DNA from 2 places in the Halomonas pelophila genome. Region 1 is predicted to be linked to the other one. Evidence: riboswitches for the same ligand, from Rfam matches in the RefSeq annotation. Region 1 holds a riboswitch; the other holds the start of a gene.
The links. A riboswitch is a leader RNA that binds a small molecule or an ion and turns the genes downstream of it on or off. The one in region 1 is predicted to bind thiamine pyrophosphate.

Region 2: linked by a shared signal. The riboswitch ahead of thiM (hydroxyethylthiazole kinase) and the one ahead of ABE957_RS04330 (3-oxoacyl-ACP reductase) in region 1 are both predicted to bind thiamine pyrophosphate.

Annotation. Positions count from the first base shown of each region.
Region 1 is NZ_JBEGCI010000003.1:184,996-190,080, forward strand. Features, by position in the region: gene ABE957_RS04285 (pyridoxal phosphate-dependent aminotransferase) at 1-579, opposite strand, end outside; gene ylqF (ribosome biogenesis GTPase YlqF) at 651-1,619, opposite strand; gene msrB (peptide-methionine (R)-S-oxide reductase MsrB) at 1,711-2,112, opposite strand; tRNA gene ABE957_RS04300 (tRNA-Glu) at 2,306-2,381, shown strand; tRNA gene ABE957_RS04305 (tRNA-Gly) at 2,406-2,480, shown strand; tRNA gene ABE957_RS04310 (tRNA-Glu) at 2,522-2,597, shown strand; tRNA gene ABE957_RS04315 (tRNA-Gly) at 2,637-2,711, shown strand; tRNA gene ABE957_RS04320 (tRNA-Glu) at 2,804-2,879, shown strand; tRNA gene ABE957_RS04325 (tRNA-Gly) at 2,907-2,981, shown strand; TPP riboswitch at 3,254-3,347, shown strand; gene ABE957_RS04330 (3-oxoacyl-ACP reductase) at 3,381-4,157, shown strand; gene ABE957_RS04335 (LLM class flavin-dependent oxidoreductase) at 4,157-5,085, shown strand, end outside.
Region 2 is NZ_JBEGCI010000001.1:327,577-332,661, reverse strand. Features, by position in the region: gene ABE957_RS01535 (SDR family oxidoreductase) at 1-822, shown strand, start outside; gene ABE957_RS01530 (response regulator) at 916-1,584, shown strand; gene ABE957_RS01525 (ATP-binding protein) at 1,581-3,014, shown strand; gene ABE957_RS01520 (hypothetical protein) at 3,084-3,350, shown strand; TPP riboswitch at 3,392-3,492, shown strand; gene thiM (hydroxyethylthiazole kinase) at 3,530-4,336, shown strand; gene thiE (thiamine phosphate synthase) at 4,326-4,940, shown strand; gene ABE957_RS01505 (cytochrome b/b6 domain-containing protein) at 5,049-5,085, opposite strand, start outside.

The sequences.
Region 1 (5,085 bases):
GCGCACCACCGCCGGCGGATAGACGGCGCCGGTGGGGTTGTTGGGGTTGATGATCACGATGGCCCGGGTGTGGGCGGTCACCTTGGCGCGGATGTCGTCCATGTCCGGCGCCCAGTCGGCCTGCTCGTCGCACCGGTAGTGCACGGCGTGGCCACCCGAGAGGTTGGCGGCGGCGGTCCACAGCGGGTAGTCGGGCGCCGGGATCAGCACCTCGTCACCGTCGTTGAGCAGCGACTGCAGCGCCATCACGATCAGCTCCGAGACGCCATTGCCGATGTAGATGTCCTCGATGCCGACGCCGGGGATCTCCTTGCGCTGACACTCCTGCATGATCGCCTTGCGCGCCGAGTAGAGCCCCTTGGAATCGCAGTAGCCCTGGGCGGTAGGCAGGTTGCGCATCACGTCCTGGAGGATCTCCTCCGGTGCCTCGAAGCCGAACGGCGCGGGGTTGCCGATGTTCAGCTTGAGGATGCGCTGGCCTTCTTCTTCCAGCCGCTTGGCGTGCTCGAGCACCGGACCGCGAATGTCGTAGCAGACGTTCTCGAGCTTGTGCGATTTCCTGATCGGGGGGGTATCCATGGGCGCTGAATCCAGTGATGTCCGTGTGCCGCCTCTGGTGGGCGGTCGTTGTTCGTCGGCGTCGCCTGCGATTATGCGGGTTCGGCGTCGTCGCCACCATCCTCGCGGGGCGCTTCCTCCGGTTCCGGCGCGACCGGGATGTCCGCCGGGGTCTCCAGGGTAAGGCGACCGAGCTTGCCGTCGCGCAGCTCGTGGAGCAGCACCTCCGCGCCCCGATGCAGGTCGACCTCGCCGCCGGTGCGCAGGCCGCCGCGCTTGGAGGCGATCTCGCTGAGGATGGCGTGGCCGTCGTAGCCTGACAGGGCTAGCAGGTCGACCCGCACGGGGCCGTCGGCATCCACCTGGTCGGCGTCGGGGTGCGCCGTGTACGCCGGCAGCGACTTGAGCTTGTAGCGTGCGCTGAGCGCCTCGGGATAACGCCGGGCCAGCTCGGCGGCGGCGACCACGGCCACGTCGACGTAGTCGATGGCGGTGTCGCGGATGGCGCCGCTGGCGGCCAGGCGGTGGGCGCTGGCCTGGTCCTCGATCTTCGGCCACAGCACCCCGGGGGTGTCGGTCAGCGCCACGCGGCCGCCGATGCGCACCTTCTGCTGGCGCTTGGTGACGGCGGGCTCGTTGCCGGTCTTGGCGATCGTGCGTCCGGCCAGGCCGTTGATCAGGGTCGACTTGCCGACGTTGGGAATGCCCATGACCATCACCCGCACGTCGCGGTCGGCGCGCACCTGGCCGGCCAGCTCGTGGCACAGCTTGGGGATGCGCTTGAGCTCGCGGGCCTGGGTGGTGGTCACCGCCAGGGCCCGGGTGTCGGCCTGGGCGTCGAAGAAGGCCGTCCACTCCCGGGTGCGCTCAGGGTCGGCCAGATCGGCCCGCGAGAGGATCTTGAGCACCGGCTTGTGGCGCGCCAGCTCGGCGAGCATGGGGTTAGCGCTGGAGTAGGGCAGACGGGCATCGAGCACCTCGATCACCACGTCGATCTCCGGCAGCGCCTCGAGGATCTGCCGGCGCGCCTTGTTCATGTGTCCCGGAAACCAGCCGAGCATCGAGCCTCTCCTGCATGAGCGTGAATAAAAACGGCCGTCATCATAGCAGATGGACGGCCGTCTCCGGGCAGGACAGTCGCGGGGCTCGCGGCTACTCGCCGGCGTGGAACTCGATCGCCACCGAGTTGATGCAGTAGCGAAGTCCGGTGGTCTCCCGCGGGCCGTCGGGGAAGACGTGGCCGAGGTGGGCATCGCAGCGTGCGCAGGTCACCTCGGTGCGCTGCATGCCGTGACTGGTGTCGGTCTGCTCCGCGACGCACTTCGGCGTGAAGGGGCGATCAAAGCTCGGCCAGCCGCAGCCGGCATTGAACTTGTGCTCGTTCTCGAACAGCGGCGCATTGCAGCAGACGCAGTGATAGATGCCGTGTTCATCACTCACGTGGTATTTCCCGCTGAAGGCCGGTTCCGTGCCCTTCTCGCGGGTGACGCGGTACTGCTCGGGCGTCAGCTGCTCACGCCATTCGGCGTCGCTCTTCTCGATCTTGCTGCGCATGGACTCTCTCCTCATTGCGTCGTTGAGCCGGCGGCGGGCTCGGCGTCTCGCCCTCATTCTGACATCTTGCCGGGTGGGGGTTTCCAGTGGCGGCCCCTGGCAGGTCACGCGGTATCAACGAGCGGCGAGAGGTGCTTGACAGCTTTCGGGGTCGTCGGTAATATTCGCCGCACCTCGACGAGCGAGCCAATGCGTCCCATTCGTCTAGTGGTCCAGGACACCGCCCTTTCACGGCGGTAACAGGGGTTCGAACCCCCTATGGGACGCCACTCGATTCGTTCAGGTACCGGAGTGCGGGAATAGCTCAGTGGTAGAGCATCGCCTTGCCAAGGCGAGGGTCGCGAGTTCGAATCTCGTTTCCCGCTCCATCTTCCTTTCGAGGAAGGTAGTAGTTTGAAGGTAAAATTGCGTCCCATTCGTCTAGTGGTCCAGGACACCGCCCTTTCACGGCGGTAACAGGGGTTCGAACCCCCTATGGGACGCCACCTTCAGCAGCCGGTAGCAACACAGTGCGAGAAGACCAAGCGGGAATAGCTCAGTGGTAGAGCATCGCCTTGCCAAGGCGAGGGTCGCGAGTTCGAATCTCGTTTCCCGCTCCATTCTTCCTTCGGGTTGATTGGATATGAGTAGGGCCTGCGAGGGTCGCGAGCTGGTACGCCAGCCCGGTAGAATCTCGTTTCCCGCTCCATGTGTCCCATTCGTCTAGTGGCCTAGGACACCGCCCTTTCACGGCGGTAACAGGGGTTCGAACCCCCTATGGGACGCCACTTCTCACAAGCACGCCCTCCAGATCAGCGGGAATAGCTCAGTGGTAGAGCATCGCCTTGCCAAGGCGAGGGTCGCGAGTTCGAATCTCGTTTCCCGCTCCAATCTTGTAAGAAACCCATATCGACAAGCCAAGGCTCGGGTCACGATCCGGAGTGCCGGCCCAGTCGAATCTCGTTTCCCGCTCCAATCTTCTATATGGTCAATATCGACACGCCAAGGCTCGGATCACGATCCGGAGTGCCGGCCCAGTCGAATCTCGTTTCCCGCTCCAGTTTCTAAAAGACCTCCAGTATCCCTCCGGTCAGGCCAAGGCTCACGTCACGAGCTGGAACGCCAGCCCGGCTGTTGCTGCTTGCCTGAATGCGCTATGGTGGCCCGAGACACGGGGTGCGGCAGTGGCCGCTGAGATGATACCCGTCGAACCTGATCCAGTTCACACTGGCGAAGGGATGTCGGCCGGCTCCAGCGCGGCGCCCTCCGCCGCGCAACAAGGAGTCCTCATGGCTGTTTCCTCCCTCCCGCTCGACCAGCAGGTCGTGCTCGTGACCGGCGGCGCTCGCGGTCTTGGCGCCCACCTGACCCGTGCCTTCCTCGACCAGGGCGCCCGCGTGGTGGTCAACTACTACCAGAGCCGCGAGGCCGCCGAGGCGCTGGTGAAGGAGGCGCCGCAGCGGGTCCTGGCCGTTCAGGCCGACGTGCGTGAGGCCGAGGCGGTCAAGGCGCTGTTCGAGCAGGCGCGTGGCCACTTTGGCACTCCGATCACCACCGTGATCAACAACGCCCTGCCCGAGTTCACCTTCAACGGCGACGCGCGTCCCGACGCCGATACGCTCGACTGGGCACGCCTCCAGCAGCAGCTCGAGGGCGTCAACCGCGGCGCGCTGAACACCATCCAGGCGGCGCTTGCCGGCATGCGCGAGCAGGGCGGCGGTCGCATCATCAATGTCGGCACCAACCTCTTCCAGAACCCCGTCGTGCCCTATCACGACTACACCGCCGGCAAGGCCGCACTGCTCTCGCTGACCCGCACCCTCTCCAACGACCTGGGGCCTGACAACATCACCGTGAACATGATCTCCGGCGGGCTGCTGCGCACCACCGATGCGTCCAGCGCGACCCCGGAGGCGGTCTTCGACCTGATCGCGCAGAACACCCCGCTGCGCCGGGTGACCACACCCGAGGAGTTCGCCGACGCGGCGCTGTTCTTCGCCTCGCCCTGGGCGAGGGCGGTCACCGGCCAGAACCTGATCGTCGACGGCGGACTGGTGAAAGGGTGATGAAACCGCGCAACCCCGACGAGAGCCTGCACCTCAACCTGTTCGTGATGGGCTGCGGCCACCATCGCGCGGCGTGGCGGCATCCCGACTCCTGCGCCGAGCGACTCGGCGACATCGCCTACTACGAGTCCCTGGCCCGCACCGCCGAGCGCGGCAAGCTGGATGCGGTGTTCTTCGCCGACGGCATGAGTGCCGGCAGTGTGGAGGACGGCTTCAACTGGCATCTCGAGCCGCTGACCGCGCTCTCCGCCATGAGCCGGGCCACCCGGCGGGTCGGGCTGATCAGCACGCTCTCGAGCACCTTCTACACCCCCTTCCACGCCGCCAGGCTGGTGGGCTCGCTGGATCACATCTCCGGCGGGCGCGTGGGCTGGAACGTGGTGACCTCGATGTTCGACAGCGAGGCGCGCAACCACGGCTACCCGGCCATGCCCCCGCATGCCGAGCGCTATGCGCGCGCCGAGGAGTTCGTGCAGACGGTGCTGGCGCTGTGGGACAGCTGGGCCGACGATGCCATCGAGCGCGGCCGCCAGGGTCGCTACGCCGACCCGGAGAAGGTGCGCCGGATCGACCACCACGGCGAGCACTTCCTGGTGGACGGGCCCCTGAACCTGCCGCGCCCGCCCCAGGGCCATCCGGTGCTGGTGCAGGCGGGCGCCTCCTCCCAGGGGCGCGACCTGGCGGCGCGCTACGCCGAGGCGATCTATGCAGTCGCCTACGACCTCCCGACCGCCCAGGGCTACTACCGGGACATCAAGTCGCGGGTGGAAGCGGCCGGACGCTCCGCGCCGGTGCCGATCCTGCCGGGGCTCGTCACCTACGTCGGCTCCACCATGGAGGAGGCCCGGGCCAAGCAACGCGAGCTGGACGAGTGCCTGCCGGTGGCGGCCTCGCTGCGCCAGCTCGGGCTCTTCATCGAGCAGGACTG
Region 2 (5,085 bases), on a different contig from region 1:
TGGTCCAGACAGCTCCCCGAGGGCGGCTGGGCCGCCCAGTCGGTGCTGATCAGCGGGGCCAGCGGCGGCATCGGCCAGGCGCTGGTCGACGAGCTGGCAGGCGCCGGGGCGCGGCTGCTGATCACCGGCCGCCGCCAGGAGGCCCTGGACGCCCTGGCGGCGCGCCATCCGGAACGCGTGACGGTCATGGCCGCCGACCTGACCCGCGCCGAGGAGCGCCGGCAACTGGTCGAGCGGGCCTGTGAGGCGGGCTGCACCATGCTGATCAACGCCGCCGGGGTGAACCGGGTGGGGCTCTTCGAGTCCTTCAGCGACGCGGAGATCGAGGCCCTGATCACCCTCAACCTCACCAGCACCCTGCAGCTGACCCGCGCGCTGCTACCCCAGCTGCTCGCCGCGGACCACGGCTGGGTGGTCAACCTGGGCTCGACCTTCGGCACCATCGGCTATCCCGGCCAGGCCGGCTACTGCGCCACCAAGTTCGCCCTGCGCGGCTTCACTCAGGCTCTGCGCCGGGAGCTGGCCGATACCCGGGTCCACGTGCTGCACGTGGCGCCGCGGGCCACCCGCACCGGCATGAACGCACCGGAGATCGAGGCGATGAACCAGGCGCTGGGCAACGCCATGGACTCCCCCCAGCGGGTCGCCCACCTGGTTCGCCGCGCCATCGAGGCCGGGCGCGAGGAGACCCAGCTGGGCGATCCCGAGCGGCTCTTCGCCCGCCTCAACGCCATCGCCCCGGGCCTGGTCGACCGGGCCCTGCGCCGCCAGCTGCCCACCATTCGTCGCTTCCTCGCAAGGCCCAACGGCGAGGCCCCGTGACCCGCGAGCCGCCCCGGGACTCGACAGCCGCCCCGTGCGCGGCGACTATCCCGACAGCCACACCGCCGAACACGCCCCTTGCAAGGACAGGACATGCGCATACTGCTGGTGGAGGACGACCCTAGCCTGGCCGCGGGCATCCGCCTGGCGCTCAAGCCCGAACACTACGCCGTGGACCTGCTGGCCGATGGCCGGCAGGCCCTGGCGGCGCTGAAGGGCGACGAGCCCTTCGATGCCGTGATTCTCGATCTGGGACTGCCCGGGCTCGACGGCATGCAGGTGCTCGAGGCGGTTCGCCGGCGGGGCAACCGCGTGCCGGTGCTGGTGCTGACCGCCCGGGACGGCATCGATGACCGCATCGCCGGCCTGGACGCCGGCGCCGACGACTACCTGATCAAGCCCTTCCAGGTCGACGAGCTCAAGGCACGCCTGCGGGCCCTGCTGCGCCGCAGCCAGGGGCAGGCCAGCAGCGTGCTGGAGGCGCGCGGCATCCGCCTCGACCCGGCCACCCACAGCGTCAGCTACCGGGAGACGCCCGTGGCGCTGTCGCGGCGTGAGTTCGCCCTGCTGCAGGAGTTCCTCAGCCATCCGGGCCGGGTCTTCACCCGCGACACCCTGACCCGGCTGGTCTACGGCTGGGACGAGGAGGTGGAGAGCAACGCCATCGAGGTGCACGTCCACCACCTGCGCCGCAAGCTCTTTCCCGAGCTGATCCGTACCGTGCGCGGCATCGGCTACGTGATGGACAAGTCCCCCTCATGACCTCGATTCGCCGCCGCACCCTGGGCGTGGTGCTGCTGGTATTCGGCCTGAGCATGCTGGTGATCGGGCTGACCAGCTACCGCGACGCCGCCCACGAGGTGGAGGAACTCTTCGATGCGCGGCTTGCCCAGAACGCCCGGCTGCTGGAGGGGCTGGTGGGTGCACCGCTCCCCGAGGATCAGCGCCAGGCGCTGCTGGACAGCATCGGCACGGCCCTGCAGCGCGGCGACGAGGCCCAGGGGGCGGTGGTGCGTCACCCCTACGAGAGCAAGCTGATCTTCCAGGCCTGGCACGACGAGACCCTGCTGCTGCGCTCCGCCGAGGCCCCCGAGGCCCCGCTCACTCCGCTGCGCAACGGCTTCGGCAACGCGCGCCTCGATGACTACGAGTGGCGGGTCTTCGCCCTGGACGCCCCGGGCAGCCCGCGGCGGGTGCTGGTGGCGGAGCGCGAGGACGTGCGCGGCGAGCTGGTCACCGCCATCGCCCTGCGCACTCTGATGCCGGACCTGCTGGGGCTGCCGGTGCTGAGCCTGCTGCTGTGGTGGGCCATCGGCTGGGGCCTGCGGCCGCTGTCGCAGCTGGCCGCGCAGATCCGCAGCCGCGACCCCCAGAACCTGCAGCCGCTGGTCATGCAGCGGCTGCCCCGTGAACTGGAGACCATCGCCGGCGCCCTCAACCGGCTGCTCAAGCGGATTCGCGCCCTGCGTGCCCGGGAGCAGCGCTTCATCGCCGACGCCGCCCACGAGCTGCGCACGCCGCTGGCCGTGCTCGACCTCCACGCCCAGAATGCCCTGGCCGCCGACGATCCCGAGGACCGCCGCGAGGCGCTCGACCAGCTGCGCGGCGGCGTGGCGCGGGTCACGCGGATGGTCTCGCAGCTGCTCACCCTGGCCCGGCTCGAGCCCGAGCAGGAGGGCGACGGCCAGGGGCGCGAGATCGCCCTGCTCCCCGAGGTGCGCGAGGCGCTGGCCAAGCTGATGCCGCTGGCCGTGGAGGGTCGCCAGGAGCTTCAGCTGGAGGCCGAAGAGACGGCGGACTGGCGGCTCGAGGTGGAGCCCGGCACGGTCGACACCCTGCTGCAGAACCTGGTCGGCAACGCCCTGCAGCACTCGCCGGCCGGCGCGCTGATCCGCATCCTGCTCACCGCCGGGCAGGACGCCGTGACGATCACCGTGGAGGACCAGGGACCGGGCATCCCGGCTCAGCAGCGCCAGCAGGTGCTGGCGCGCTTCCACCGCGGCGGCCCCGGCGCCGGGGCCGGCCTGGGGCTCTCTATCGTCGACCGCCTGCTGCAGCGCCATCATGGCCGGCTGCGGCTCGGCGACGCCCCGGGCGGCGGCCTGAGCGTCATGGTCACGCTGCCGAGAACGCCCCGTGCGGCCGACGCGGTGCCGTCACGCGATGGTCATCTCCCCTTAAGCGGTCGTTAAGACGCCCCCCGTAGCGTCAAGGGGGGCTGGAGCAGATGCTCGGCCCGGCCATGACGAGGAGACGCCTGCATGCACACGATCACTCAGGAAAACCTTTCCGCCAGCGCCCGACAGGCTGGCCGGCTGGTCGTCGCGGGCCTGCTGCTGCTGACCCTCGGTGCGCTGCTGGTCGGCTGGGAGCCGGTGGCGGTGCCGCTCGAAGTGGTCGCCCTGGGAGCGACGGGCCTGGTGCTGATGACGCCGGGCATGAGCCGCCAGAATGAGGTCATGGAGGCCCTCTACAGCCTGACCCTGGCCAGCTTGATCACCCTGATCGGCATTCAGCTGCTGGCCTGATGCGCGGCCTTTACAGCCGCGCGGACGACAGGGATAGTGAGGTCTGACGACAGGGGCGCCGCGACGAGCACGCCGCGGCTGAGACGCACCCTCGGAACCTGACCCGGACAATGCCGGCGTAGGGAGTCGTGCAGCGCCGACCTTCCGTCGACCTGCACCTCCCTCGCCGGGGAGGCCCCATGCACCACATCGATCCCGCCACGCACCTGGCCCGGGTGCGCGAGACCCGCCCGCTGGTCCACAACATCACCAACCATGTCGCCATGAACAGCATGGCCAACGTGCTGCTGGCGATCGGCGCTTCGCCGGCCATGGTCCACGCCCGCGAGGAGGCCGCCGAGTTCACCGCCCTGGCCAGCGCCCTGACGATCAACATCGGCACCCTCTCGCCCCACTGGGTCGAGGCCATGGAGGCCGCCGCGCTGGCGGCCGGAGAGACGGGGCGCCCCTGGGTGCTGGACCCGGTGGCGGTGGGCGCCACGCGCTACCGGCGCGAGACCGGCGCGCGGCTGCTGGCGCTCGCGCCGGACGTGATCCGCGGCAACGCCTCGGAGATCATCGCCCTGGCGGGCGGCGCCGGCGGCGGACGCGGCGTGGACAGCACCGACCCCGCCGAGGCGGCCCTCGAGGCCGCCCGCCGCCTGGCAAAGCACACCGGCGGCGTGGTGGCGGTGACCGGCGAGGTGGACCTGGTCACCGACGGCCGGCGCCTCGCCCATGTCGCCGGTGGGCACCCGCTGATGCCCCGGGTCACCACCCTGGGCTGTGCGCTGACCGGCGTGGTGGCGGCCTTCGTGGCCGGCGCCGACGATCCCTTCGAGGCGACGGTGGCGGCGCTGGCCGGCTACGCCGTGGCCGGCGAGCTCGCCGGCGAGGTGGCCCGTGGCCCCGGCAGCTTCGCGGTGGCCTTCCTCGACGCCCTCTATCACCTGGACACCGAGGCCCTCGCCGAGCGGGCCAAACTGGAGGTTGCCGATGCCCCTTGATCTCTCACTCTATCTCGTCACCGACGCCGGACTCTGCGCCGACCATGGCCTGGAGGAGACGGTACTCGCCGCGGTCCGCGGCGGCGTGACCCTGGTCCAGCTGCGCGACAAGCACGCCAGTGACGCCGAGATGATCGACCAGGCCCGCCGCCTCAAGGCGGCGCTCGCGGGCAGCGGCGTGCCGCTGATCATCAACGACCGGCTGGAGGTGGCGCTCGCCGCGGGCGCCGACGGGCTGCACATCGGCCAGGACGACGGCGACGTGGCCAGGGCCCGCGCGGCGCTGGGTCCCCAGGCGATCCTCGGGCTCTCGGTGCAGACCCACGAGCAGCTCGCCCGCCTCGACCCGAGCGCCCTGGACTATCTCGGCCTGGGTCCGGTGTTCGCCACCCCCAGCAAGCACGACCACGCCGAGCCGCAGGGCTTCGACGGCCTGGCCGCCCTGGTGGCGGCGAGCCCGCTGCCCAGCGTGGCCATCGGCGGGCTCAAGGTCGAGCATGCCGAGGCGGTGCGCCAGGCGGGCGCCGACGGCCTGGCGGTGATCTCCGCCATCTGCGGCACCCCGGACCCAGAGGCCGCCGCCCGCGCCTTCCCGCGCCGCTGAACGCTCCAAACGCACCGCGCTCCGCGGATGACCTCCCCGGAGACCCGGCGTAAAAGCGCCCCCGGCCCGAATGGGCCGGGGGCGCTGTGACGAGGAGGCCGGACCGAGTCAGCGCGAGGGCGTCTGCTCGAAAGGCCGGCGGTCG